DNA from 4 places in the Paenibacillus sp. FSL K6-1096 genome. Region 1 is predicted to be linked to each of the others. Evidence: riboswitches for the same ligand, from Rfam matches in the RefSeq annotation. Region 1 holds a riboswitch; each other region holds the start of a gene.
What was found. A riboswitch is a leader RNA that binds a small molecule or an ion and turns the genes downstream of it on or off. The one in region 1 is predicted to bind cyclic di-GMP.
Positions count from the first base shown of each region.

Region 2: linked by a shared signal. The riboswitch ahead of MHI24_RS21455 (PA14 domain-containing protein) and the one ahead of MHI24_RS19515 (transglutaminase-like domain-containing protein) in region 1 are both predicted to bind cyclic di-GMP.
Region 3: linked by a shared signal. The riboswitch ahead of MHI24_RS14675 (flagellar assembly protein A) and the one ahead of MHI24_RS19515 (transglutaminase-like domain-containing protein) in region 1 are both predicted to bind cyclic di-GMP.
Region 4: linked by a shared signal. The riboswitch ahead of MHI24_RS18745 (collagen-binding domain-containing protein) and the one ahead of MHI24_RS19515 (transglutaminase-like domain-containing protein) in region 1 are both predicted to bind cyclic di-GMP.

Region 1 is NZ_CP150274.1:4,381,956-4,389,315, forward strand. Features, by position in the region: gene MHI24_RS19495 (glycosyltransferase family 39 protein) at 1-2,467, shown strand, start outside; gene MHI24_RS19500 (glycosyltransferase family 2 protein) at 2,538-3,485, shown strand; gene MHI24_RS19505 (GtrA family protein) at 3,475-3,882, shown strand; gene MHI24_RS19510 (class D sortase) at 3,945-4,598, shown strand; cyclic di-GMP riboswitch class I at 4,723-4,804, shown strand; cyclic di-GMP riboswitch class I at 4,878-4,958, shown strand; gene MHI24_RS19515 (transglutaminase-like domain-containing protein) at 4,991-5,782, shown strand; gene MHI24_RS19520 (ABC transporter substrate-binding protein) at 6,166-7,125, shown strand; gene MHI24_RS19525 (AraC family transcriptional regulator) at 7,287-7,360, shown strand, end outside.
Region 2 is NZ_CP150274.1:4,861,488-4,868,847, forward strand. Features, by position in the region: gene MHI24_RS21435 (glycosyltransferase family 4 protein) at 1-136, shown strand, start outside; gene MHI24_RS21440 (glycosyltransferase) at 240-1,340, shown strand; gene MHI24_RS21445 (UDP-glucose/GDP-mannose dehydrogenase family protein) at 1,345-2,685, shown strand; gene MHI24_RS21450 (sugar phosphate nucleotidyltransferase) at 2,864-4,237, shown strand; cyclic di-GMP riboswitch class I at 4,386-4,466, shown strand; gene MHI24_RS21455 (PA14 domain-containing protein) at 4,481-6,853, shown strand; gene MHI24_RS21460 (glycosyl hydrolase) at 7,046-7,360, shown strand, end outside.
Region 3 is NZ_CP150274.1:3,305,660-3,313,019, reverse strand. Features, by position in the region: gene MHI24_RS14680 (DMT family transporter) at 1-340, shown strand, start outside; gene MHI24_RS14675 (flagellar assembly protein A) at 431-2,038, opposite strand; cyclic di-GMP riboswitch class I at 2,150-2,244, opposite strand; gene MHI24_RS14670 (isochorismatase family cysteine hydrolase) at 2,960-3,643, shown strand; gene MHI24_RS14665 (ABC transporter substrate-binding protein) at 3,671-4,684, shown strand; gene MHI24_RS14660 (ABC transporter ATP-binding protein) at 4,698-5,507, shown strand; gene MHI24_RS14655 (ABC transporter permease) at 5,504-6,256, shown strand; gene MHI24_RS14650 (ring-opening amidohydrolase) at 6,253-7,332, shown strand; gene MHI24_RS14645 (cupin domain-containing protein) at 7,355-7,360, shown strand, end outside.
Region 4 is NZ_CP150274.1:4,202,282-4,209,641, reverse strand. Features, by position in the region: gene MHI24_RS18755 (HD domain-containing phosphohydrolase) at 1-374, opposite strand, end outside; gene MHI24_RS18750 (alpha/beta hydrolase) at 871-1,839, opposite strand; gene MHI24_RS18745 (collagen-binding domain-containing protein) at 2,304-5,000, opposite strand; cyclic di-GMP riboswitch class I at 5,081-5,173, opposite strand; gene MHI24_RS18740 (hypothetical protein) at 5,734-6,093, shown strand; gene MHI24_RS18735 (ASCH domain-containing protein) at 6,472-6,894, opposite strand; tRNA gene MHI24_RS18730 (tRNA-Thr) at 7,297-7,360, opposite strand, start outside.

The DNA of each region.
Region 1 (7,360 bases):
GGGGAGCTTCATTCTCCTCGCCGCCCCTTTCTTCTGGAATAACGGCGGTCTTGCAGGACTCATTAATCTGTACAAAAGCACCCTGACCTCCTATCCCTATTCGACCGTTAACGCCTTCAACCTGTACGCCTTGACCGATCCGATGTGGTCGGCACTGGATGTGACCTGGCTGGGGATACCGTACCGGATCTGGGGCTTTATTGCCATTCTGGCGGCAGTGGCGCTGGCAGCATATTACTCCTTCAACACAAAGGACCGCAAGAACCTGTCCAAATCCTATTTTATCGGGATGGTACTGATCACTATTGTCTTTGTATTCGGGACCAAAATGCATGAGCGCTACCTGTACCCGGTACTGCTCCTGTCCCTGTTCGCCTTCATTGAGAGCCGGGACCGGCGGTTCCTGACCCTGTTCCTCGGGTTCTCGTTGACGCAATATATCAACGTTGGCTATACCCTGGCCTTCCTGAATACCGGCGGCAACCCGCCGTCAGACGGAATCGTGCTGGTTACAGCGCTGATTACCATTATTCTTGCATTATATATGCTGTATGTGGGGTACGATGTATATATCCGCCAATCCGCCAAGCTTCTGCCTGAGCCTGTTACACCTAAGGAGGCTTATGATGGGGATGTGCAGCTTGCTGAGGGGCTGAAGCCGTTAGCTGCTGCGGAGCGGCGTTCCCCGCTGAAGCTCCAGCGCAAAGACTGGATCTGGATGCTGGCGATTACCGTGCTCTACGGGGCGTTGGCGCTCTATCATCTGGGAGACCGTCAGGCGCCGGAGACGTTATGGGAGCCTGCCGCCAGCGGTGAGAGCTTCTATGTGGATCTGGGCCAGACCCGGCAACTGGAGAAGGTGAATGTCTTCGGCGGGGTGGGCACCGGCAAATTTCAGCTGGAATTCAGCCAGACCCCTGATAATTGGAGTAATCCGCTGGATGTGAACGAGGATGTCGGCAATGTTTTCATCTGGAAAAGCCAGCCGCTTAACGTGTCGGCAAGATACGTCAAGCTTACTGTGACTTCTCCGGGCTTCACGCTGAATGAGATGGCGTTCTATGAGCAGGGTGCGCCGGAGGCTCCGCTTGCTGTAGCCGGCGTTACACCGGATGGCGGAGCCGCTGCCAAAAGAGGGGCGCCGGCCAATCTGTTCGACGAGCAGGCCTTAATCCCGGCTCATTCAAATTTCATGAACAGCACGTATTTTGATGAAATCTATCATGCGCGGACGGCTTATGAGCACTACCACGGCATTGTTCCTTATGAGAATACGCATCCGCCGCTCGGCAAGCTGCTGATCGGGATAGGCATGGAGCTGTTCGGCGTCAATCCGTTCGGCTGGCGGATCATCGGCACGCTGTTCGGCATCGCGATGCTGCCGCTGATCTATATCATGGCGATGCGGCTGTTCCGCAGAACAACCTATGCGGCCCTAGCCTCCGGACTGTTCGCCCTGGACTTCATGCATTTCACCCAGACGCGGATCTCCACCATCGATGTATACGGCGTATTCTTCATCATGCTGATGTTCTATTTCATGCAGCGGTATTTCACGATGAATTTCTACCGGGTGCCGCTGCGGACTACGCTGGTGCCGCTGTTCTGGTCCGGCCTCTTCTTCGGCATCGGGGTGGCCTCCAAGTGGATCGTTGCCTATGGTGGTGCGGGACTTGCCATCATGCTGGCGCTGTCGCTGCTGGACCGTTACCGGGAATATAAGGCTGCCGGACGCCTGCTGGCTGAAGGCAAGCTGGCCTCGCCGGAGCTCAAGGCTGCCTGCCGGACTGCCGACCGTTCCTTCTGGAAGAACACGATCATTACGCTGGCCAGCTGCATCGGGTTCTTCGTCATCATTCCGGCCATTATCTACAGCCTGTCCTTCATTCCGTCGCTTACTGCATCGGCAGACGGCTACACATTGAAAGGGCTGATCGATGCCCAGAAGAATATGTACAATTATCACAGCCAGCTTGTCGCTACGCATCCATTCGCCTCCTCCTGGTGGGAGTGGCCGTTCATGAAACGTCCGGTATGGTTCTTCAGCGGCGGAGACGGCCTGCCTGCGGGCAAGGCCAGCAGCATTGTCACCATGGGCAATCCGCTGATCTGGTGGACCGGAATCTTCGCGATGCTGGCTGCCGTATGGTTCAGCGTGCGCCGCCGGGAGAAAAGCCTGTATATGCTCTGGATCGGCTTCTTCTCGCAGTATGTCCCGTGGATGCTTGTCCCGCGTGAGACGTTCCTGTACCATTATTTTGCGATGGTGCCGTTTATTATTCTCTCGATTGTATATATCATGAAGCTGCTTGAGGACAGATTCCGTGATGTGAAATATCTGCGGTATGGCTATGTAGCGGCTGCCGCCATCCTGTTCGTGATGTTCTATCCGGTGTTATCCGGCATGCTGGTGAACAGCAGTTATATCACCGGCGTACTGCGCTGGTTCCCTTCCTGGGTATTCTAGGGGGACCGGGGCTTACAACAATTAATAGGAGGAACCCAAGGTGAAGGCCAGATACAGTGTCATTGTCCCCATGTATAATGAGGAAGAAGTAATTCAGCATACCTATGAGCGGCTCAAAAAAGTAATGGATGAATGCGGAGACTCCTATGAGCTGGTGTTCGTCAACGACGGGAGCCGCGACCGGACAGCTGAGATTATGCGCGGAATCAGTAATAGCGATGAGCATGTCAAGCTGATCGACTTCTCCCGCAACTTCGGCCATCAGGTGGCGATTACGGCGGGGATGGATTATGCTGAAGGTCAGGCGGTTGTCGTCATTGACGCCGATCTCCAGGACCCGCCTGAGGTCATCCTGCAGATGATTGCCAAGTGGAAGGAAGGCTACGAGGTTGTCTATGCCAAGCGGCTGAAGCGTCACGGTGAGACCTTTTTCAAGAAAGCGACCGCCAAAATCTTCTACCGCCTGCTCAGCAGCATGACCAGTGTGGAGATTCCGACCGATACCGGAGACTTCCGGCTGATTGACCGCAAGGTGTGCGATGTGCTGCGCGGCCTGAAGGAGAAGAACCGCTATGTCCGTGGACTGGTGAGCTGGGTCGGCTTCCGGCAGACCATGGTGGAATATGTGCGGGAGGAGCGCTTCGCCGGCGAGACGAAATATCCGCTTAAGAAAATGATCCGCTTCGCGCTCGACGGCATCACTTCCTTTTCGCATAAACCGCTCAAAATTGCATCCTACGTCGGCTTCTTCCTGTCCTTCTCCAGCTTCATCTATCTGTTCCTGGTCCTATTCCAGAAGTTGTTCACCAACTGGACCGTTCCCGGGTGGGCCTCTATTGTAGGCCTTAACCTGCTCTTCAACGGCATTGTGTTGATGCTGCTGGGGGTTATCGGCGAGTATATCGGACGGATCTATGATGAATCGAAGGACAGACCGCTCTATATCGTGCGTGAGACCAGAGGGTATGAGGATACAGAGACAGAAGGTGCGCGGAAGGACAACGGTTATGCCAGATAAGGCTTGGAGTGCAGGCTTCATCCAGTTCCTGAAATTCAATGCGGTGGGTCTGCTGAACACCCTGGTTGATTTCGCCGTGTTTACGCTGCTGCATTCCATCGGGGTCTATACGACTCCGGCGCAGATCATTTCATATAGCGCAGGCACAGCCAACAGCTTTGTCTGGAATAAAAAAGTGACCTTCCGCGACCGGGGCAATGCCGGCGGAGAGGGCTTCGACCGGATGCAGCTGGTACGGTTCATTGTACTCAATCTGGTGGTGCTGGGCATTTCGGTGCTGCTGATCCATCTGTTGACTGATAGGCTTGGTATCCAGGTGCTGATTGCCAAGGTGCTGGTTACCTTCATTACAGTAATTATTAATTTCTTCGGAAGCCGAAAATGGGTGTTCAGGTGAACGGCAAATCCATCTGTTTCGGGGCGGGAGGATCACAATTCTAGAATACGGAGGCGATTGCCATGCGGAAATTATCCTATTTGATTATTCTTGCCGGGGTCCTGATTATGCTCTATCCCAAAGGAAGCGAATGGTACGAGGACCGTCAGCAGCAGAAGCTGCTGGAAGAGGCTGAACAGGCCTACAGTGACATCGCCCCCTCGGCTGCGCCTGCGGCCGCTGCGGATTTAAGCAAGCCTTACGCGGAAGTGACCCAGCTGCTGGCAGAGGAATCGGGTACGGAAGAGCCGGAGCCTTCAAAAGCGCCGGATATTAAGCTGGGCGGCAAAATATCCGCTATTATTGAAATCGGCAAAATCGATCTGAAGCTGCCTGTGCTGGAAGGTGCCACCAAAGCGAATATGAAGCATGCTGCTGCGCATATGAAAGAGACCGCACCAATCGGCGAGGTGGGCAATGCTGCTATTGCGGCACACCGCTCCAGAACGGCAGGACGGCTGTTCAACAGGCTGAATGAAGTCGGCAAGGGGGATGAGATTACACTCCTTACCAGCGGCCACGAATATAAGTACGTTGTATATGATGTATCCATTGTAGAGCCTACGGATGTATCCGTGCTGAAGGGGAATGGGGATGACAAAATCCTGACCCTGATTACGTGTGATCCGCTTGTGAATCCGACCCACCGGCTGATCATTCATGCGAAGTTAACCTGAGGCCTGCATATTAAGACTGGCTAGGTATAAAACATTAAATTTTAGTCTATTTTTGTAGGATTATAGCATTTTGGGTCTTGATAATAGAACTAGATATGGTAAGATAAAACTATCAAAAGCTAATGCACGATAACGGCAAACCTATCGAAAGGTAGGGACGCAAAGCTACAGGGCCTTCCCGTCATGGATGGCAGCCAGCTACCGAATGAAGAGGCTTTTTTTGTTTGTTCTAAACTCTGATCTAGCATTTTTTGGTAGATGACAGGACAGATAAAGCTTATACGATAACGGCAAACCTATCGAAAGGTAGGGACGCAAAGCTACAGGGCCTTCCCGCAAGAATGGCAGCCAGCTACCGAAAGGGGTTTTATCCAATGAAGAAGGTTTATTTGATGTTGGTTACACTTTTTGTGCTCGTGACTTCCGTGCAGACGGGTACCGCGCAAGCTGCTAACGCCGACACTGGCTGGTTAAATGTAGGACAACTTGATCAAGGGGTCATCGGAGTCTCCTACAATGTTCCTAAGGACAAGAAGATGAAGGTCATGATTACCAAAGATAACAACAGCTACACTTATAACCTGTACGCTTCCAGACCGACTGAGACCTTCCCGCTGCAACAGGGCAATGGTTCTTACAAAGTATCGGTACTTGAGAATACTACAGGCAACAAATACAAGGTGCTGTCTTCTGAGACTGTATCCCTGAGCATGAGTAATGCTAACGCCGTATATCTGAGCTCTGTGCAGAATGTGAAGTGGAGCTCTTCTGATAAAGCCGTTCAAAAGGCAGCGCAGTTAACGAAAGGCCTGACATCCGATGCGGACAAAGTGAAGGCCATCTATAATTACATCGTTAACAACGTGAAGTATGACTACGCTCTGGCGAACAGCGTTACAACAGACTATATCCCTAACAACGATAAAACACTGGCTACCAATAAAGGTATCTGCTACGATTATGCTTCCCTGTTTGCTACCATGCTCCGCAGCGAAGGAATTCCAACCAAGCTGGTAATGGGCAATACAAGCTATGTAACCTCATACCATGCCTGGAATGAAGTATTCCTGGACGGCAAATGGGTAACTATTGATACCACTGTTGATGCCGGACTGGGCAAGAGCAGTGCAGCAACAGGGCTGATCAAATCCGCCAGCAAATACACTCCAGCTAAATTCTATTAAGAATCGTCTTCATTATATAGGTCTTTCCGTAAGTAACCCGCTTAATCATTAAGCGGGTTATTTTTATTGAACGGTCAGGATAGTTGAACGGCTTCTCAATGTTCTGAGGGGAGGTTTACAAGGCGTCCCAGGCAGCGGCCCCGAATCCTTCTTTATTTGAAGACGACGGCCGTGCTTGCGATCTGGAACGCTTCTTCGGCATTTGATTCTGTCTGCTTATAAATGAAATAAGAGAACGGATGTTTTGTTCGGGACGATCATTGACATTTATCCAAATGAACCTTTGCGTTTTTTTCATTGTTTCCCCTGTTCACACTATCTATAATAATGCCTTGAATGATAATCATTTTCAATTAATAGAGAGAAGGAAAGGGGCAACAAGTGTGAAGAAACAACGTAGAAAGCAAATTATACTCTGGGTAGGGAGTTTCCTCCTGTTGTTGATAATATCGGCATGTACTCCTAATGCTAATAACAGCGTGTCTGATGAACAGAAAGAGGAAAGTGAGAAAACTGTTCAATATACAACGATAACAGGTAAACAGATTGAAATACCTGCAGATCCAAAACGAGTTGTTTATATTGGCCAGACAATTGGTGATTTCTTGGCGATGCATATTCCAGTTGTTGGTAACAACCTTCCCCAAGATATTCCTAGTTACTATGAAGGTAAATTTGAAGGAATCGTTGATGTTGGAAATCCTGGTGATTTAGAGAAGATTCTGAGTTTAAAACCCGATCTGATTATTAATGGTTATTACAAGGCAGAAGCAGATCATAATGAGGCATTGTCGAAAATTGCTACTACTATCCCCTTTAATCCAGCTCTTCCTTATACAGAACGTGTAAAGGAGATGGGAAATATCTTTGGCAAACAGGAAGAGGCAGCTCAACTGATTGCTAGGTTTAAAGCACAGTCGAAAGAAATGTTTGATAAGTTTCAATTAGCAGAAGGGGAGACAGCGACAGTTTTCTACCAGTTGGGTAAAACACTTTATGTTATGGGCAATCGTAGCCTGGGTGCTATTATTTATGGGGAGAACGGTTTTGCCGTCCCGCCAGCTGTACAGAAGAATATTCTTGATAAAGAAGGCGTGTCTTTCGTTAACATTTCAGAAGAAGTGCTTTCAGAATTTGCTGGTGATCATTTGTTTGTAGTTGTACAAGATGATGTTGAAAGTAAAACAGAAGCTGACCGACTGCTGCAAAGACCGACATGGACAACTTTGCCTGCAGTTAAAAAGGGAAATGTTCATGTTGTTCCCAGTGAATGGAATACAGATAATTTGTTAGCTTTGGAGCAATTGTTTGAACAGATGCCGCAATGGATGGACCAACAGTAAGAACTTATTTTGACACATTCAGTTCTTTATATCCCTAGTTTTCTAAAATTGCACAGATTCCAACTATTAAAAGCTGAACTACAGTTTGTGGTTGAAAGCAGGTCATTATATGTTACAATGACGATAATGATTCTCATTTTCAATTTTTTGGAGAGTTGCTTATGAATCTAGCATCCCTGTATATTAGGCTGCAACACTATGATAGGTTACAAGTTGACCAGATAATTCCAGTCAA
Region 2 (7,360 bases), 480 kb from region 1:
CTGGATGCTGAACCACCCCGAGGAGCGTAGAGTGATGGCGGACCAGGGAATGAAGCGGGTGAAGGAGCATTTTGTCATCGAGAACACGGTTAAGGACATTGTCAATTACTACAAGGGTCTGCTGGCTGCTACCTGACCGTCCGTACTCTGAATGACGCCAGGGCTTGCATCAACATCTGTCACTTCCATGCGTTCACGGCTTGATGATGCTGCTCCATAAAACTTTGAGGATGATTCACATGAAAATTGCGATCGCGCACGATTATTTAATCCAGATGGGCGGAGCGGAGCGGGTGGTGGAGGTCTTTCATCACATGTATCCCGAGGCTCCGATCTTCACAACGGTATTTAACGGAAGCCGCCTGACCGATAACCTCAAAGATGCGGATATCCGGGCCTCGTGGCTGCAGAAAATTCCGGGCGTGAAGCAGAATTTCAAGGGAGTGCTGCCGCTCTACCCTATGGCGGTCCGCGATCTGGACTTCAGCGGGTATGATATCGTCCTAAGCTCCAGCAGTGCTTTTATGAAAAGCATCCAGGTGCCCGAGTCCACCTTCCATCTGTGTTACTGTCACACCCCCATGCGCTTCGCCTGGGACTACGACACATATATGGAGCGGCAGTCCAATTCGGGATTGTTCAAAAGACTGCTGAAGGTCTACATGCAGCGCCTGAAAAGCTGGGACCAGCGCACCTCCAAAAATGTCAACCAGTTCGTAGCCAACTCTTCGGTGGTGAAGACGCGGATACAGAATTATTACCATCGCGATTCCGATGTCATTTTCCCGCCGATCAATACGGCCCGTTTCACCGCCTCCCCGACCATCGGGGATTACTATCTGATCGTCTCCCGGCTGGTCTCCTACAAGCGGATTGACCTGGCGGTGGAGGCGTTCAACCGCAACGGTCTGAAGCTGTACATCGTCGGTGACGGGCCGGACCGCAAGCGTCTGGAAGGGATGGCCAAAGGAAATGTCTCCTTCCTGGGCCGGCTGGCGGATGAAGAGGTGACAGGGCTGATGTCGCAGTGCCGGGCGTTTATTTTTCCGGGGGAGGAAGACTTCGGGATCACGCCGCTGGAGGCCAACGCCGCAGGAAGACCGGTTATTGCCTACCAGGCCGGCGGAGCGCTGGATACGATTATTCCTTATGTGAACGGCGTCTTCTTCCCGCATCAGGAGGTTGATGATCTGCTTAAGGCCATTGATGAGGTGGAGTCCTATGCGTGGGATATCGACCAGATTATGGGCCATGCACGCAAATTCGATGAGCAGGCGTTTATGGTCCGGTTCAAGCAGTATGTGGAACAGGCCTACGTCAATTTCCTAAGAGGAGGATGAAAGTATGAAACTCGCAGTTATCGGTACCGGCTATGTAGGACTTGTATCAGGCGTGTGCTTCACCCTGAATGGAAATCATGTCATCTGCGTGGATAAGGATGAGCAAAAGATCGGGAAGCTGAACCGGATGGAGTCTCCCATCTATGAGCCGGGCATCGAGGCCCTGATCGAGATGAATCTGCGGGAGGGCCGGCTGAGCTTCTCCTCCGATCTGCAGGAATCGGTCCGCCGGTCAGATATCGTCATTCTGGCGGTGGGAACCCCTTCCCTTCCGGGCGGCGAAGCCGATCTGAGATACATTGAAGGCGCGGCTGCCGAGATTGCCCAGGCGATGGAAGGCTACAAGATCATTATGACTAAATCGACCGTACCTGTAGGCACCAATGAGAAAATCCGCAAGCTGATCGCCTCGCACACCCATCATCCCTTCGATATCGTCTCCGCCCCCGAGTTCCTCCGCGAAGGCTCCGCCATCCGCGATACGCTTCATCCGGACCGGATCGTTATCGGACTGGATAATCCGTCGCTTGAGCCGACCATGCGTGAGCTGCATCAAGGGTTCACGGAGAATATATTCGTCACGGATATCCGCAGCGCCGAGATGATTAAGTATGCGTCTAATGCTTTTCTGGCGACGAAGATCTCGTTCATTAATGAGATTGCCAACATCTGTGAAAAGGTGGGAGCCGACGTAACCGAGGTAGCCGAGGGAATGGGAATGGACCGGAGAATCGGATCGACCTTCCTGCAGGCCGGCATCGGCTATGGCGGCTCCTGCTTCCCGAAGGATACCAATGCGCTGATTCAGATTGCCGGCAACGTGGATTATGAGTTCAAGCTGCTCAAATCGGTTGTTGAGGTCAATAAGGACCAGCGGTTCATGATCCTCTCGAAGCTGCATGAATCGCTTGGCAGCCTGCGCGGAGCGGTCATCGGCATCTGGGGCCTGGCGTTCAAGCCGAACACCGACGATGTACGTGAGGCTCCGGCCCGCGAGATCGTGGAGGCGCTGGTCGCAGAGGGAGCGGTCGTGAAGCTGTACGATCCGATCGCTGCGGATAACTTCCGCCGGGAATACGACCACCCGCAGCTGCGCTGGTGCGGCCTGGCGGAAGAGGCGGCGGAGAACAGCGATGCCGTCTGCCTGCTGACCGACTGGAGCCAGTTCAAGGAGATCAATCTGCATGTGCTGGCCGGAACTATGCGCCGCAAGGTGCTGATCGACGGCCGCAACGTCTACGACAAGGAGCAGATCGAGGGCACCGGCCTCGAATACATCTCCGTCGGCCGCCCGCAGATGGGCGGGCTCAGCGGCTACTCGCCTAGCGTGGCTGGCGCGGTGTAGGGCCATGCGCTCGGCCGGGCGGGGGGCCCCCGCCACCCCGCGCCGATGAGGTGCACTAATGCACCTGAATCCGTAGTTAGCGGGCCGTGCGAGCGAATGAGGTGTATAAGTGCACTTTGATCCCAATAACAATCCGATATTCACGCAACAACACATATAAACTTAGGAGGGTTCCCATATGAAACTGGTACTTCTATCAGGCGGTTCAGGTAAGCGGCTCTGGCCCTTGTCCAATGATTCACGGTCCAAGCAATTTCTGAAGGTATTGGAGAGCCCGGCAGGCGAACCGGAATCGATGGTTCAGCGCGTATGGAGACAACTCGAAGAGAACGGCATGGCCGGGTCTTCTTACTTGGCAACCGGCCGCAGCCAGGTCGAGATGATTCAGAGCCAGCTCGGCAGCGAGGTGCCGATCATCGTGGAGCCGGAACGGCGGGATACCTTCCCGGCCATTGCGTTGACCGCAGCGTACCTGTATTCCATCGCCGGCGTCTCGCCAAGCGAGACCGTGGCAATTCTGCCGGTGGACCCGTATGTGGAGTCTTCCTTTTTTGAGACCGTACAGCAGCTGGAGAACACCATGCTGGTGAGCGGGGCGAATCTGGCGCTGATGGGCGTTGTTCCCGAACATGCGTCAGAGAAATACGGCTATATCATTCCAACGGATGCCGAGCCGGGCGCTAGCGGATATCTGAAGGTGAGCCACTTCCAGGAGAAGCCGGACCGCCAGCAGGCCGAGGAGCTGATCCGCCGGAACGCCCTGTGGAACTGCGGGGTATTCGCCTTCCGTCTGGGCTATCTGCTGGATATCCTGCAGCGCAAAGGGCTGCCGCTGAACTACGAGGAGCTGCAGAAGCAGTATAAGCTGCTGTCCTCGATCAGCTTCGATTATGAAGTGGTAGAGAAAGAGGAGAACATCGTGGTTCAGCCGTACGCCGGATTCTGGAAGGACTTGGGCACCTGGAACACGCTGACCGAGGAGATGACCAACAATCTTGTCGGCAAAGGCTTCGTAACCGCAGACTCCGAAGGCACCTCCCTGATTAACGAGCTGGATATTCCGATTACGGTGATCGGGGCCAAGGATCTTATTGTGGCGGCCAGCCCGGACGGGATTCTGGTGACCCATAAGACGGAGAGCCCGCGGATTAAGGAGGTGCTGAAGTCTTTTGAACAGAGACCGATGTATGAGGAACGCCGCTGGGGCCACTACAAGGTGATTGACTATGTGAAGTACGATGAAGGCAATGAGGTGCTGACCAAGCGGATCTTCATCAATGAGGGCAAAAATATCAGCTACCAGCTGCATCACAAGCGCAGTGAAATCTGGACGTTTGTCAGCGGGGAAGCGAGCATTGTCATTAACGAGAAGCAGCATAATGTGAAGGCGGGCGATGTGGTGCGCATTCCCGAGGGGACCAAGCATGCCATCCTGGCCCTGACCGATGTGGAGTTCATTGAGGTGCAGACCGGGTCGGAGCTGGTGGAGGAGGATAATATCCGCATCACTCTGGATTGGGAGGATATTCAACTGCATCAGTTCATTTCATAGTCCTATTATAGGTCCAACTTATCTATTTAACCAATTGTGACGGAATCAAAACAGGTACACAGAACTATTTATTCGGAAATTTTCGCGTTTGCTCTACAATAAATTTGCATAAAGACGATACTTACGGTAAGAGGGATTGATCCTTCCAATACGACAAAGGCAAACCTGCTCGAAAGACAGGGACGCAAAGCTATAGGGCCTTCGCAAGAGTGGCAGCCTGGCTACCGAAAGGAAGAGAATATTGTGAAAACTTACCGTAAGTCCCGTTTGCTCTGCGCTGTGTTGTCGCTGGCTGTAATTGTGTCTGCTGTACCGCTCGGATTGGGTATAGCCCCGTCATCGGTTAAGGCGGCTTCTGCTGCCGGAAAGCCTGTGAATCCCAATGCTTCGGCAGAGGCTGTCAAGCTGCTGAACAATCTCTATGAGATATCCGGCAACGGTATTATCTCGGGACAGCATGACTATTTCGAGAGCCCGGATGAGCTTAGCAACAAGCTGAAGGGGACCAGCGGACAATATGCGGCACTGCACGGTTATGAGCTTGGAGCGGTTGGCGGACAGACGGAGAGCGGAGTAGCCGCTCAGCGCAAGAATATTGTATGGAGTGCAACGAACTGGTCGAGAGCGGGCGGGATTGTCGCCATGACGTTCCATCAGAGCCTGCCGGGCACCAAGTATGAATGGTCGAATGTGCAGAAGCCGCTCAGCCAGGCAGAGTTCAATAAATATGTGACCCCCGGCACCCCTCAGTATAATGCGCTGATTGCCGATCTGGATAAAGTGGCCGTGTCTCTGAAAAGCTTACGCGATGCCAAAGTCCCCATCCTCTGGAGACCTTACCACGAAATGAACGGCGGATGGTTCTGGTGGGGCAAAAAAACGAATTTCACTGCGCTATGGAATATAATGTATGACCGTTTCGTTAACGTTCATCAATTAAACAATCTGCTGTGGGTGTGGAACCCGAATGCGCCGAACTCGAACTCGGACCCGTATGAACGGACTTACCCGGGGGCGGACAAAGTGGATGTGCTGGCAGCAGATATATATAACAATGACTATTTGAACAGATATCATGATGAGCTGGCCGAGCTGGCAGCCGGTAAGCCGATCGGCATCGGCGAGAATGGCGAAATGCCGAATATCTCCAAGCTGAAGCTGACCCAGCAGAAATATGTGTTCATGATGAACTGGGGCAAGATGCTCTATGAGAACAACAGCACGACTACGATCAAGAACTTCATGAATAACAGCTATACCTTAACCCGTGATCAGTATAAAAGCTGGACAGCGCCAGCGGCGGCACCGTCACCAACGGCGGCACCGTCACCAACGGCAACGCCCACGCCCACGGTGACTCCGTCACCGACAGCAACGCCGACACCGTTACCGACGGCGACACCAACACCAACACCGACGCCGACACCGTCTCCCACGCCTACGGTGACTCCGTCACCAACGCCAACACAGGCACCGGTGGCTATGCCGCCAGCAGTGCCGGGACAGAAGCCGGCTCCGGGCGAACCGGAACCGGCGTACACCCGGAGCGGTCTGCTTGGAGAATATTTCAAGAATATGACGCTGTCGGGGACGCCTGTAATGGTACGCAATGATGATGTCATCAGCTTCAACTGGCGCCAGGGCACACCTGATGCCGCGCTTGGCACAGACTACTTCTCCATCCGCTGGACCGGCCAGATTAAGCCTGCGTACAGTGAGACTTACCAGTTCTACACCACATCGGATGACGGTATCCGCCTGTGGGTGAACGGTACAGCAGTGATTGACAGCTGGGTCAAGCAGAGCGGAACCGCCCGCACAGGCAGCATAGCTCTGAACGCCGGACAGATGTATGACATCAAGGTGGAGTATTACGAGAACGCAGGCGATGCCAATGTCCATCTGATGTGGCAGAGTCCCAGCCAGGCGAAGGGTACGGTTCCGGCCAGCGCGTTGTTCTCGAAACCTGTAAACGCAGCTACGCTTGAGACGCCAACGCCAACGCCAGCAGCACCAACGCCGGCAGCAACACCAACGCCGGCAGCAACACCAACGCCAACTGTAGCACCTACACCAACACCAGTATCTACGCCAACACCGACAGCAGCACCTGCACCAACGCCGACACCTGCACCAGCACCAACGCCAGCACCGGAGCTTCCTCCGGCAGAGGCTCCTGCTGCGGGCGGGCTATACGCGGAATACTTCAATAACATGACGCTTACGGGCACCCCCGCTGTGGTGCGCACCGATGATGTGATTGAATTCAACTGGCGTCAAGGCTCGCCGGATGCTGCAATCAGCATCGATTTCTTCTCGGTAAGATGGAGCGGCAAGCTGAAGCCGCTGTATACCGAGACCTACCGGTTTTATACTCACTCCGATGACGGCGTGCGCGTGCGGATTAACGGCGAGCTGGTCATCGACAGCTGGGTGAAGCAGAGCGGCACCGAACGCATGGGCAGCATCAGCCTGAACGCAGGTGAGCTCTATGATATTCAGGTAGAGTATTACGAGAATCAGGGAGATGCGAAGGCACGTCTAATGTGGGAGAGCAACAGCCAGGTCAAGGGCACGGTTCCGGCCAGCGCGCTGTTTCTTCCCTCCGTCTCCTAAATTTTTGTGCTCTTAAGGTCTGCCGGCTGTTTTCATGGCGCTGATACTGGTTAAGAGGTTACAATTATAAATCCTGCAAGCCCGCTCAGAATGGCCCTGCTGACCAGCAGGGCTAATGAGCTATAGCCGCTGTGATAGCGTCAAGCTCTCCTAGAACAACAAGAAGCACCGGGCTGGAGAAAGGAGATAACATTGAACACTTACCGTAAGTACAGGCTATATACAACCCTTCTGCCACTTGTCCTGATCTTTTCATTGATCCCATGGGGGAGCGGAACCCAGGTTCCTGCCGCCGCCAAGGTACCTGCACTATCTTCAGCTGTCCCCGCTTCAACTAAGCCCATCAACCCCTCTGCCTCCAAAGAGGCTATTGCCCTGTTAAGCTATCTCCGCGATCTCAGCGGCAAAGGCATGATCTCCGGCCAGCACGATTACCTGGAGAGCCCCGACGAATTCAACAACAAGCTCAAGAATACAACCGGACATCATGCAGTGCTGCACGGTTAT
Region 3 (7,360 bases), 1.1 Mb from region 1:
GGCGGCAGGCTCCGTCTCGGAGAGCTGGAGTGATATTAACTGGAGCGGAACCTTTGTAGCGAATACACTGTTCATTGCGGTGTTTGTGATCGCGCTTGGGTGGATGGTCTATTTCAAGCTCATCAATGAAGGGGAAGCGGGCAAGGTGGGTTCGTTCACCTTCCTGATTCCACTGGTATCGATCGGCTCAAGTGTAATTCTTATGCATGAGCAGATTACGGTGAATCTGGTTATCGGCATGTTGCTGATTGTAGGCAGTATTATCCTGGTGAATGCCAGAATAGGCCGGAGCGCAAGGCAAGCTGTGCAGTCCCCGGTAACAGAAACAGGCAAGGACTAAGAAACGGCTGCTCCCTGGAGAAGGGGGCAGCCGTTTCTTGGTTCAGAGAATAGATAGGCTGTAGCAGACTCAGATCATTACTGCCCGCTGTCACCCGCGCAGAAGCAGCGCTCCGTCCGGCTCCAGACGGCTGTCCTGCGAGCCGGCCAGACTGATCATCGCATGCTCCTCCTGAAGCTGCTCGACAGCTCCGGCCAGTCTGCGCAGCAGCTTGGTGAGACTGCCCAGCAGGCTATCTGTAATATGTTCAGTGAACTGGCCCGGATGGGCGAAGATCTCCAGCATCTGCCGGAGCTGGGCCGTATCCGGCGCAGACTCCCCTTTCATCACAGCCAGTGCGGATTGAAGTCCATCAATCATGCCTCCAAAGTGGCAGTATTTGTCCTCCAGCAGCAGCATAACCACCAGCCCGTATTTTACGGATTGCTGACGGGCCTCTACATTCCGGGCCAACTGCCCCGCAGCTTCCCGCAGCCCTTCCGCTTCGGCCAGCAGCAGACTGGAGAGGCGGTGCAGGCGGTGCTGCTGCACTCCGGCCAGTCCGGCGTACAGGCTGCTGCCGGTAACGTGGCCGCTTATATAGATGCTCCCGGTTGCTATAATGGTAGACTTGCTTACGCAGCCATAGATATACACGTTCCCCAGCGCCTCAATACATGCTGGCCCTTCCAAATCTCCATTTACAATGATATCGCCTGCGAACAGGAAGTCCCCGGCTTCCTCAATCATCTCCGGGGCCATAAGCCGGACCGGCGGGAAATCGCAGGTCCGGACGCTGCCGCCTGTTCCGCAGATCCGGGGACGGCCGGAATGCAGTGCCATAATGCTGCCGCAGGGCAGGAGACGGACATCCTTTCCTGCGGTAACGGTGATATCCTGCGGCGGAGGCGGAGGCAGAACGCCTCCGTCTGTATCGAAGCCGGGAATGCCGTCTTCGGCCGGCAGCTTGCGGGCGAAGACCTCGCCCTCCCAGGCGAAGGGGGCTCCGGGGAAGCGGAGATACTCCAGCGGGTCTGCCGCTTCCTCCCCGTGATTCGCCTGGAGCATTCCGTTGCCCGCCAGCGTATGCTCCGGCAGCGTGAACTCCAGCCGCGATTCCTTGCCGGGCCGCGGGGCCCGCCCTTCGGCGATGCAGACCGGAAGATAGGTAGGGTTCTCAAGCTCTGCGTACAGGGCCGGGATGTTCAGGTTGCGCAGGATATAACGGTTATCCAGGGAAGCGATAATCTGTTCTATAGTAAGTGTGGACAACAGTGCCGCCGGATTGGGCCGGGCGCGGACGACCGCCTCGCAGGCAGCGGGGGAGTTGACCAGATTCCAGGCGTACTTTTCTGCGCGGTATAGGGTGAAATAGACTTTGAGCTTGTCCGGGGAGGCAGTGATCTGATACTGCGGCTTCTCGCAGATCTCCCAGGTAATATCATCTGCTGCGGTTACCTCGGTCGGTTCTGTGACGGTCTTGCCGTTAATTTTCAGGACAACAGGGTGAACAGCAGAGATTCTGGCGGGTATACCGCCAGCCAGCGGGGGAGTGATGAAAATCTGGTTGTTCTGCACGAGGATGATTCCATTCTTATCTCCATTAGTCCCGTCAGAAGCTCGGCCCTCTACAGAGAATGAATCCAGCAGACCGCCCCGCTCAAGCATCAGGGACTCCACGAATTCATATCGTTTTGGTTCGATGAACTGCTGCGGCATTATAGTTACCTCACTTTTTCGTATAATCAATGGCATTCGTACAGACAAGAACATCATAAAGCCTGGAAGCGGGAGCACACTCCCGTAAGACAGCCGGCTTACGTGGTCTCTATTGGCGGCCTGGCGACCATGAACGCGGTTACGACTGCGTTGTTAGGCCCATTGCTTTGCGTCCTGCCCTTTCGGGAAGTTTGCCTTTTAGAAATAGATCAATGATATACACACTGTATGAGGGAGTTTATGGATCGACTGTAATCGACAAAAAGAGCTGAAACTGGTTCCTTCGTTATATTAACTTCTGCAAACAAGCTTAATTCTAGTACTTAAAGAGCTATTTTTCAACTATATTATGCCTATTTATCAAGTTTCGTAATATCTGCAACACTAATTTTTCAGAAAAACTGGTTTCCCAGCGTTTACAGCTTATGGAAGACGGCGGGGCGGCGATGGGGGCGTGCAGACCGGATGTAGTCGAAAAACCGATCACAATTGGCTGGCGCGGGGTGTGTGGGCGGAATGTAGTCGAAAAACCGATCACATTGGAGGGCAAGAGGGTGTGTGGGCGGAATATAGTTGAAAAACCGATCACATTGGGCAAACGCGGGGCTATGGAGCGGAATGTAATCGAAAAACCGATCACATTGGGCAGACGCGGGATACGAGGGGCAGATATGGGTGTGAGGTAACGGATGCGCGCGAAAGGTAGAAAGCGACCGTAAACGGGGTGATTCACACCTTTTAAATGTCACTTATGTGTTAACTATGTTAATAAACACAAATTTTTATCTTAATATTTCGTAATAAAAACGAAGACACTCTAAATTCTTTGTAATATAATCTAACTCATACCAAAGAAACATAAATAAATGTTAATAAAGTTAACATTAATAGAGACAGGGCAACAGGAGAGGAGCATGAACCATGCAGATTGCAGCAGCACCCTACACTTGGCCGTATGACGGTACGCTTGACCCGGCGAAGACGGCACTGATGATTATCGACATGCAGACGGATTTCTGCGGCAAAGGCGGTTACGTGGACAGAATGGGCTATGACCTCTCGCTGACGGCAAGAGCAATCCCGCCGATTCAGCGGCTGCTGGCCCGCATCCGGGAGATTGAAGGCTTCACCGTGATTCATACCCGGGAGGGCCACAAGCCCGATCTGTCCGATCTTCCGGCGAACAAACGGTGGCGGAGTAAACAGATCGGCGCCGAGATCGGCTCGGAGGGACCGGCGGGACGTATCCTGGTGCGGGGCGAACGCGGCTGGCAGATCATCGATGAGCTGGCCCCTGCCGAAGGAGAGTACATTGTGGACAAGCCGGGCAAAGGCAGCTTTTATGCCACAGACCTGGACCTGATCCTGAAAAATAAAGGCATTACCCATCTGATTCTGACCGGAATCACCACCGATGTCTGCGTGCACACCACGATGCGGGAAGCCAATGACCGCGGGTACGAGTGCCTGATTCTGTCGGATTGCACGGGTGCTACGGATGAAGCGAATCATCTGGCGGCACTGAATATGGTTCAAATGCAGGGCGGCGTCTTCGGCAGTGTGAGCGATTCGCAGGCAGTGCTTCGGGCACTGGAGCAATACTAAACTACTTCATAAATTGGGGGAATCATCATGTGGAACAAGTCCAGAACCAAAGCGTTTATGCTGTTAACTTCACTGCTGCTGCTCCTGACAGCCTGCGGCAATAATGCAGGGACAGAGAAGGCCGAAGGCCAGGGAGCGGAAGGCTCCGGTGAGCTGAAAAAGGTGGTGCTCCGGCTGAAGTGGATTCATCAGGCACAGTTCGCCGGTTTTTATACCGCGGTAGAGAAGGGTTTCTATAAGGAAGCAGGGCTTGATGTCGAGATCCGCCCGGGGGGCTCGGATTTCCCGGCGGTGCAGATGGTCGCTTCCGGCAGTGAGGAATTCGGAGTGACCGGAGCGGACCAGATCATTATCGCCAGAGAAAAGGGCGTGCCGGTCACCGCATTATCGGCCATCTACCGCAAAACCCCGTTCGTAATGTTCGCGCTCAAGGAGTCCGGCATTAAGACGATGGACGACCTGGTCGGCCAGAAGGTGGGCATCAAGCTGGGCGGCAATGAAGAGCTGACCTTCCGGGCCATGGAGAAAAGCGCAGGCATCGAAACGTCGCAGATTGAAGAGATGCCGATCAAATATGACCTCAGTCCGCTGCTGACCGGACAGGTCAAGGCTTGGCCCGGCTATGTAATTAATGAGGTGCTGGCGGTAGAGGAGCAAGGTAAGGAAGTCAATATTATTGATCCGAACGACTACGGCATCAACTTCTATGCAGACACGCTGTTTACCACCGAATCGGTGATCAAGAAGGACCCTGAGATGGTGCGGGGATTCGTTCAGGCCTCGATGAAGGGCTGGGACTACGCGGTGCAGCATCCGGAGGAAGCGGCAGAGTTCGGCCTGAAATACGGGGAGAAGCTCGATCTGAAGCATGAGGTCAGTATGATGAAGGCCAGCATTCCGCTGCTGGAGCCGGAGAAGCTGCCGCTGGGCTCGATGGATGAGGACGCCTGGAAGACACTGCAGGAGAATCTGATCGACCTGAAGTTTGTCAAAAAAGAACAGGATCTGGGCGCATTATTCACCAACGAGTATCTGAACTAAGGAGGGACCGAAGATGACAACAGCGATCCAACGTAAGACGGATTCTGCCCCCGTGCAGAATCCCGATGCCCGCGAGGTCATGCTCTCTCTGCGCAATTGCTCCCTATCCTTCGGAGATGTACCGGTTCTCAATAATGTCAGCCTCGATGTGTACCGGAATGAGTTCATCTCCATTCTCGGGCCAAGCGGCTGCGGGAAATCTACGACACTGCGGCTGATGCTGCGGCTGTTAAGCCCGGAAGCGGGCGGGGAGGTTGCTTATTCCTCGCCTGATCTGTCGCTGGGCATGGTTTTTCAGAAGCCGGTCCTGATGCCGTGGCTCAGTGCGCTGCAGAATGTCATGCTGCCGCTGGAGCTGGGCGAGAAGAAGAAATTTAGTAAGAGCGAAGCACGGGAGAAGGCGGAAAGCGCCCTGCGGCTGGTCGGCCTGCAGGATTACCTGAACCATTACCCGCATCAGCTCAGCGGCGGGATGCAGCAGCGGGCGGCGATTGCCCGCGCGCTGGCTGCCGATCCGACCGTGCTGCTGATGGATGAGCCGTTCGGTGCACTCGACGAGCTGACCCGCGAGAAGCTGAACTTCGAGCTGCTCCGGCTGTGGGAGAGTCCCGAGACCAGTCTCAGTAGCATTGTCATGGTGACCCATTCGATTCAGGAATCGGTGCTGCTGTCGGACCGGGTTGTGATGATGTCACCCCGCCCGGCCGGAGTCACAGATATTATTCCGGTCCCGCTCCCGTCTCCGCGTGAAGCCGGGATGGAGGAGCTGCCGGAATTCCACCGGACCGTCAAAGCACTAAGGAAGCAGGTGAAGCATCTATGACCGCCAGAATCAAAGACAGTCTGTACCCCGTTACTTTTGCTCTCGGCTTCCTGATTCTATGGGAGCTGGCTGTACGGCTCCTGTCCGTACCGGTCTACCTGCTGCCGGCGCCGACCGCAGTGGTCTCGGCCCTCACCGGCTCCCTGTGGTCGCATACGCTGGTTACGCTGGGCGAAGCCCTGGCCGGATTCATTCTGGCCAACATCCTCGGCCTGGTGACCGCCATTATATTCGTGCATTCCAAGCCGATTGAGAAGGGAATGTTCCCGCTTGCTATCGCCCTGAAGACGACTCCGCTGGTGGCGCTGGCGCCGCTCCTGGTCGTGTGGCTGGGGACCGGATATTCCTCGAAGGTGATTGCTTCGATGCTGATTTGCTTTTTCCCGATCCTGGTGAACAGTGTCAAGGGCCTGAAGGCCATTGAATATGAAGCCTGGGAGCTGTTCTCGACCTATAAGGGCACCAAGCGCGAGATCTTCTGGAAGCTGCGGCTGCCGACCAGCCTGCCTTACATCTTCTCTGCCCTGAAAATCTCGACCTCGCTGGCCATTGTCGGAGCGATTGTCGGTGAATTCGTCGGGGCTAACAAGGGGCTGGGTTATGTGGTGCTGGTCTCTTCCTATCATATGGACACCCCGGTGATGTTCTCGGCGATTATTGCCTCCGCGCTGTGCGGCCTGCTGCTGTTCTGGGGTATCGGGCTGCTGGAGAAGAAGGTTATTTTCTGGACCAGGAGTGATGATCTATGATGAAATGCTCAGTATTCAAAATCCCTGCAGGTGCGCCGCACGATATGTCCGGCCTGCAGTTGTTAATTGAAGACGGACGGCTCCGGCCGGAAGAGGTGGTCGCCGTATTGGGCAAGACCGAGGGGAACGGCTGTGTCAACGACTTCACCCGCGGTTACGCGGTCATGGCGCTGAAGGGGTTCTTCGCAGCATCCGCCAAGGGAGGAGCTGCTGATATCTCCTATGTGATGTCCGGCGGAACCGAAGGCGTGCTTAGCCCGCACTTCACAGTGATCAGCCGCAGCGGCCAGGCGGAGCCTTCAGGCTCTGGCGGCGGGCAGAAATCGCTGGCGGTAGGCGTAGCCAGAACAAGGGACTTCCGGCCGGAGGAGCTGGGGCGGCTCACTCAGGTGGACGAAGTGGCCGATGCGGTAGCCCGGGCGGTTCTGGATGCCGGAATCGTATCGCCTGCGGATGTGCATTTCGTGCAGATCAAATGCCCGCTGCTCACCGCAGAGCAGATCTACGAGGCGCATAGCCGTCAGGCGTCCCTGGTGACAGAGGATACGTACAAATCGATGGGATATTCCAGAGGCGCTTCCGCCCTGGGGACCGCTGTTGCGCTGGGCGAAGTGGAGCGCTCTTCCTTGAATGAAGAAGACATCTGCGTGAACTGGGGCAAATACAGCACAGTCGCCTCTACCTCGGCGGGCAGCGAGCTGTCCTGCTGTGAGGTCATTGTCTTCGGCAATTCGGCGGCTGCGGGCGGTCCGTATCATATCGATCACGCTGTGATGAAGGATGCGGTCGACGGCGCGGCGCTGCAAGGTCTGCTGGACCGGTATCCCGGCGATGAGCTGGTCCAGGTGCTGGCCAAGGCCGAAGCGGACCCGGATGGTGTCATCCGCGGACGGCGGCATATCATGCTGGATGATTCCGATATCAATCATACCCGCCATGCCCGGGCGGTGGTCGGCGGGGTGCTGGCCTATGTCGGCGGCGATCCGATGATCTACGTCTCCGGCGGGGGCGAGCATCAGGGCCCGAAGGGCGGGGGGCCGGTGGCGGCGGTATTCCGCAGGCAGAACGAACTATAACTTATCCATTCTGGAGGAATGAATGATG
Region 4 (7,360 bases), 180 kb from region 1:
CTGTAGATCATCCAGTACGTAATCAGTATAGCCGGCAGGGACAATCCGAGAAGATGCGGGCCCATAATCCGCAGAACGGCGCGCCTCGGCAGCTGGTGAGTATGCAGATAGGCTTTTTCCAGTATGGGGAGTGTACTGTTCTCTTCAAGCAATGCCGCCCGTATGGGCCTCATCTGGTTCACGAAGACGACTATCTCCGTACCGGCCATGATGATGAATGAGAAGGCCAACACAAGCAGGAGGCGGATATATTCCGCCCGGCTGATCTCCAGCGAAGACAGCATGATCAGGCTCCCGACAGCCAGCACAGCCACAGCAGAGCCAAATATGTAGTTACGGACCTGATTCCTCAAAAATCTTCTGTATAGTCTCATCTGCGCCCTCATTTCCGTCCTAGCCTTGGCTCAATATCCAGTTGTGTTTATATGAATTCCATGCTATAATATAGTAATATTTTTGTTATCGTGTATGTTTATCCCCATCAAGAAGATGTCAGGCCGATGAATCACCTGTTTTTATTATCGGCGGTTTGGACAATAAATCTTACGTTTTCTTGCAGGACTCTTCCTTTTTATGAGACTAAATTCGAATATAGTATTCCGATTCACACTGGCGCGGCCTAGGAGCCGCAAGGACAAAAGAGAGGTAGGGCTTTTGTCGTTTTGGAAGGATTGCTCTCGCCCATACGGCTGCTGGAAATAACAAGGAACAACGACACCCGTCACGCTCACGGACGGCGGGGGATGAATATACCGAATAAACATGGCTTGCTGCTCCCCTGTTGTCAGGGAGAGGCCCCATGTGTGGAACATAATTAGCGCCCGGTACCCGCTGTCTGCGGATACCGGGCGCGTCTACGTTTCAGGGCCTTTAATGTAAGAATTCAGCCGCAGCCGGGCTGTGGACATAACGTTCCACGAATTCGCCTACAGTGCGGATGTATACATCCTTGTCCGTGTCATAAGACAGACCATGCCCCGCCCCGTGCACCACCAGCCTCTCCTTCGGACTCCGGCAGGCCTGATACAGCTCATCCATCATCGCAAAAGGCACGAACTTGTCTGCATCTCCATGAATGAACAGTATAGGCACCCGGGCCTGGCGCACCTGCTTCAGCGCTGAGGCGGACCCGAAGGTATAACCGGCCTTCAGCCGGGTCACGAAGCTCGCAATATGCACAAACGGAAAGCCCGGGAGATGGTACATCCGCTTCAGCTGGTAGGTCAGCTGCGCTTTCACCGAGGTGTAGCTGCAATCGGCAACCACCGCTTTAACCTGGGAAGGCAGCTCCTCACCGGCCGTCATCAGTACCGTGGCCCCGCCCATCGATACGCCATGCAGCACAATCTGCGCCTCCGGGCCGTTCTCCTGCAGCACAAACTGAATCCACTGCAGATAATCGCGGCGCTCCGGCCAGCCGAAGCCGATATAATTGCCTTCACTCCGGCCGTGGCCCCGGGCGTCAGGCAGCAGCACATTATAGCCCAGATTGTCATAGTAATTCTTGGCCGTAGCTCCCATATCCTTAGCCTTGCCGGAATACCCGTGGGCAATAATAACGGTACGCCCTGCGGCGCGCTCCGAGGCAAGATAATACCCCTGCAGCTTCAGACCGTCCTCAGACGTCAGCTCCACCTCACGGAAGCTGTGCTGTGCCACCCACTGCGCTCCTTCTGCCCAGGAAGCCCCGGCCACCGGAGGATCGGCTTTCAGGTCCGGAGTCTTGCCCAGGAATTCCTTGGGTGCCCGCTTAATGGCGACTCCATATAAATAATTACCGGCATACGCCAAGCCCCCGACGATCACAATCAGCGCCGCAAGCACGTATATACTCCACATCGGCGTTCCTCCTCCCGGCAAGCAGCCATTCCCTATACGGAATGCAAGTTACTGCCTGACCTTCATTTTGAGGTTAGTATAGCACGGTCAAGGGTCAACTAAGAAATCGGGCAGGCCGCCGTCTTAACACCAGCACATACACTTGCCCGCGAACTTGGCCTACGCGCCCACGCAGCGCCGAATGTGTTCGTTTTTTCGATTACATTTGGACCACGTGCCCACGCTGCGCCGAATGTGTTCGGTTTTTCGATTACATTTGGATCACGCGCCTACGTAGCGCCGAATGTGTTCGGTTTTTCGATTACATTTGGACCACGCGCCCACGCAGCACCGAATGTGTTCGGTTTTTCGATTACATTTGGCCACGAGCCGCCATCTCCTTATTAATTAATAAAAGGCTGCTTCCAGGAGAACGTCTTCTCCGGGAAACAGCCCTTGCCAGTTGGAACTATAATGCTGGTTCTTTACTTGTGTCTATTGCTTCTGGTCACCGTTCTAAGGATTACTCCCAGAACAGCCAGTGCCAGACCGGTGAAATAGTACGGTGCCGGACTGGATTCACCCGTCTTAGGCAGCGTGCCGCCTGCAACCGTATCTGCGGATACACTGCCCAACGGAACTTCGTCATCCGCAAGAATGACTTCCGTTGCCGGTATTGGCGTTGCTGTTGGTGCAGGTGTTACTGCGGCTGTAGATACCTTTGCCGAAGGCGTTGGTCCCGGTGTTGCCGCAGGTGTTGCTACAGGTCCAAGCGGCAGCGGATCATCATCAAGCGCCACCTCACTACTGTTCACGATGAACCCGATAATCGGTGTCGGCGTAGGCACTGTCGGGAAGCTAAACGGCGGCCCCGGGTTTGGTGTTGACGCCGGTATCACTGGTGTTGGCGCTGGCGTTGGTGTCGCTGTCGGTGTCGCTGTTGGTGTCGCTATCGGCGTTGCCGTTGGTGTTGCTGTCGGCGTTGCTGTTGGTGTCGCTGTCGGTGTCGCTGTCGGCGTTGCCGTTGGTGTTGCTGTCGGTGTTGCCGTTGGCGTCGCTGTCGGCGTTGCCGTTGGTGTCGCTGTCGGCGTTGCCGTTGGTGTTGCTGTCGGTGTTACCGTTGGCGTTGCTGTTGGTGTTGCTGTCGGTGTCGCTGTTGGTGTTGCCGTTGGTGTTGCTGTCGGTGTCGCTGTTGGTGTTGGTGTCGCTGTCGGTGTTGCCGTTGGTGTTGCCGTAGGCGTCGCCGTTGGTGTTGCTGTCGGTGTTGCTGTCGGTGTTACCGTTGGCGTCGCTGTTGGTGTCGGCGTTGGTGTTGGTGTCGGTGTTACCGTTGGCGTCGCTGTTGGTGTCGGCGTTGGTGTTGGTGTCGGCTCTGGTGTTGGTGTTGGTCCTGGTGTCGGTGTTGGTGTCGGCTCTGGTGTTGGTGTTGGTCCCGGTGTCGGTGTTGGCGTCGGCGTCGGCTCTGGCGTTGGTGTTGGTCCTGGTGTCGGCGTTGGCGTCGGCTCTGGCGTTGGTGTTGGTCCTGGTGTCGGTGTTGGCGTCGGCGTCGGTTCTGGTGTTGGCGTTGGTCCCGGTGTCACGGTCGGTGTTGGTGTCGGCTCTGGTGTTGGCGTCGGTGTTGGCACCGCCGTTGGTGTTGGTGTCGGCTCTGGTGTTGGCGTTGGTGTTGGCACCGCCGTTGGTGTTGGTGTCGGCTCTGGTGTTGGTGTTGGTGTCGGCTCTGGTGTTGGCGTTGGTGTTGGCACCGCCGTTGGTGTTGGTGTCGGCTCTGGTGTTGGTGTCGGTGTTGGCACCGCTGTTGGCGTTGGTGTTGGCACTGCCGTTGGCGTTGGTGTCGGTTCTGGCGTTGGCGTTGGTGTCGGCTCCGTCGTTGGCGTCGGTGTCGGCTCTGCCGTTGGCGTCGGTGTCGGCACTGCCGTTGGCGTTGGTGTCGGCACTGCCGTTGGCGTTGGTGTCGGCTCTGGTGTTGGCGTCGGTGTTGGCACCGCCGTTGGTGTTGGTGTCGGTTCTGGCGTTGGCGTTGGCGTTGGTGTCGGCTCCGTCGTTGGTGTCGGTTCTGGCGTTGGTGTTGGTGTTGGCGTCGGTGTTGGTGTCGCTGTTGCTGTCGGCGTTGGTGTTGGCGTCGGTGTTGGTGTCGCTGTTGCTGTTGGCGTCGGCGTTGGTGTTACTGTTGGTGTTGGTGTTGCTGTTGGTGTTGGTGTTGCTGTTGGCGTTGGTGTTGCTGTTGGCGTTGGCGTCGGTGTCGCGGTCGACGTAGGCGTTGGTGATGGTGTTGCCGTCGGTGTCGGTGTCACAGTAGGCGTCGGACTCGGCGGCGGCCCCTCTCCCTCATACGGTCCAAGGTGCATTTCAACTCCGCCAGTGAAGCTTTTGGCAATCAATGTCCCGTACAGCTCTGCTCCTTTGTAATGAACGTCAGCTCTAGGAGCGAGAATTGTCCCCAAGAACGAGGTATATTCGATATTGACCTGACTAGCCTGATAAAAGTTGAATAATACCTGGCGGGGCTTGCCGTTATTCATCGCGAAGCTCGGCACATTGACTGTAGACCCGCTTATGTTAATAATCAACGTGGCGCTCGGAGCGATGTCGAACTCAATATAGTTGGTTTTCGCCATTGTAGCGGCATCCACATGGACGACGTTGAAGGCATCCGGCGCTTTGATCTTAAGCGTCCCGTAACCATTGTTGTCAATCGCCACCGTGTCGGACAATGCCCCGTACTCTGCGGAGCGGGAGATTAGCGCCTGCTGTTCAGCTGCAAAATCTATCGGGCTCCCCTGCTTCTTCGCCCCCTTGATGTTCACACTAGGTTCATTAACGGAAATACTGGTCCCGTACACGACATTTCCGTAAATTTCTCCGCTGCCCGAGTGGGTGAACTTCTTGCCGGCAACGAGCACATCCGTGGGTGAAGCATCCCTGTAAGCTCTTGCTACTCCATATCCCCCTGTTAGAGTAATATTCCCCCCGGCCGCAAGACGCCCCTCAATTTGGTCATTCTCTTGTGCGAAATCCCCGAAGATAAAAGCATTAAAATTCCCCGCAACCCCCAAAACACCCGCGGGAGTGTACGGCGCTCCGGAAGTTGCTCTTATATTTGTCCCCCAGATGACAACGCTGGACAGGGCCATTACGCCTGCCAGAAAGACAGCGGCTGTTTTGCGTATACTTTTTTTCAATAGTCTGCACCTCCTATTAACTAATCTATGAATCTCTCGCAGAACTATAACAAAAAAAGACCGCCACGAAGGGTTAGCTTCACGGCGGCCGGACGACCTTAGCCACAACTTGCGCGGCTGTAGATTCCAGGCTTTGCGTCCCGTTCTTTCGATACGGTTTGCGTTTGTACATGATTGGATATGCATATGCATTTGTCATTACATATGTATTCATGCTGAGCGAGTCTATGACATTTGTTACTTTTGAACTAAATTAAGTTTAGCTGGTTTGCAGCCCTTTTGTCAATCCATTCCAAGGAGATATTTACCTGTTTTTTTCGAAAACTTCACGGGACAACCCCTTGCCCCGCAAGGATTTGGCACAGTCTTTCTTTTCTGCATGCAGCCGTAAGAGAGCAGAGGCCATCTATAAAATTGTAAATTTTAAATATCAAATTTTGGTCCATATGTCCTAGAGCAGTTGAAGCCAGCCAAGCAGGGACATCCAGAGCGGTATGCTGAGCAGGAACCCGAAGACCAGACCACGGCGGAGACTTCCATCAACACTCATTTCCATTCTCCTTTGAACGCTTTATTTTTAATCTTTAATATCTAAAATTTAATATAAAGCAATTCTTTATTTTATTTTGTGAATTATGTCACATTGATAGGGTTGTTTGATAAAACCCATTGATTATTTTTTGAACTTTGCGTTAGAATGGGAATACATGTTCTTATAGAGAGGTTGAGTCCGATGCATAGAGCAGACAGTCAGGACAATATGCTGGTCAAATCCTATATTTTGCTGCCGCTGATTCTATCCGCCTTCGAACACGATGCTTCCGTCATGTCCTTGGAGCTGCGCACACCCGCTCCTTATCTAGAGGTCATCCAGTCTGCTGTTCACGCGGCGGCGGCTGACTTGCAGGAGGTTCGTGCCGGGATGCGGGCCCGCAGGCTGAAGGTCTACGAGCAGCAGCGGCTGGAGGCCGGCGTCGAAGCCAAATACATCTGCCGGGGCTACCACGAACGGATGCTGCTGCTGGATGATGTTATTAACGCCCAAGCCACCCTGCACATGCGCAGATATCTGGGGCTGGACGGGCTGGGGTGAGCTTTTTCAAGAATTGGGCCAAAGAAAGAAGCCTGCCGCAAGGCAGGACTTCACCACAAGAACATTTGGCATACAGCTACATCAATACTTTCCAAAACCCCAGCGTGCCGCAGATCACTGCCGCAACTACCGGGTAAAGAATTTTACGGCTTACCTGATCCTTGAACACAAGGTACAAACAAAGCATACAAAGCCATGCAATCAGAAGGCTACCCATCTATGATGCATACGCTCCTTCCCGGCCGTCTCCTCAGGCTCCAGCGGCATCTGCCGCAGAATCTGTTACTCTATATATAAGAGGATTTACCGCCGAATATCCTTATTATACCCGCCAACGGCTAATCCCGCCAAAAAAATACATGAACCGCTGCCGGTAACTCACATGTCCTCTTCAAGTACAGGGTATTCCCAGAAGCCCAGACGTCCCTTGGCAGGTATCGGATGAACTAGCGGAACCACCTCTTCCAGCTTCCAGGCAAACCGTCCTTCCGTATAATCACCGAACACATATTCATTCCCGCCCGGCCAGCCCTGCTGTACCTCATGAGATGTAACTTCTAGGCAATCGGCTATACGGCTGGTTGCAATAATGCTTCCCGTCGGCAGATCATCCGAAGTAAGACCGTGGCGGGCCAGCACCGACCGGTAGGGCTCAGTCAGGCATATCGCTCTATCCACCTGCATCCCGGCATGAATCGCCAGGGGTCCGCGGTACAGCGTCCACCAGGAACGGGTCTCGAATTGTTTCTCGCCCAGCGCAATCAGGGTTGCCCACGGCTGGCGGATGGTGAGACATTTCATGGATGAGTTTCCTCCTTTATTTTGAAATAGCTTCGATGATGGATTAATGGCAGGGGGATGATGGTACACTTAAGGCAACTGCCGGGAAGGAGTGTCCCTCATGAAGCTGCTGAACTCTCCCTGCGGCCAACAAATGGACAAACGTATCTTATTTCCGCGATTTCTGCCGAATGAATAGAAGCAGTTGGAAAAATAGCATCTATTCTTAACGGATACACTATAAATAGGGGAAAGGCGAAAAATTAAGTGTTGTTTGTCCAACTATCTCCCCAGCAGAGTCTAATCGTTCACTAGTAAGTGGAGAAAATCCAATCGTTATCCCCTCTTAGTCTCCTTACATAATAAACAAATGGCGCGGTCTCGGAAGTTCCGAATACCGCGCCACTATCGCCATTCATAATATGCTGGTGAAGGGAATTGAACCCCCGGCCTACGCATTACGAGTGCGTTGCTCTACCCCTGAGCT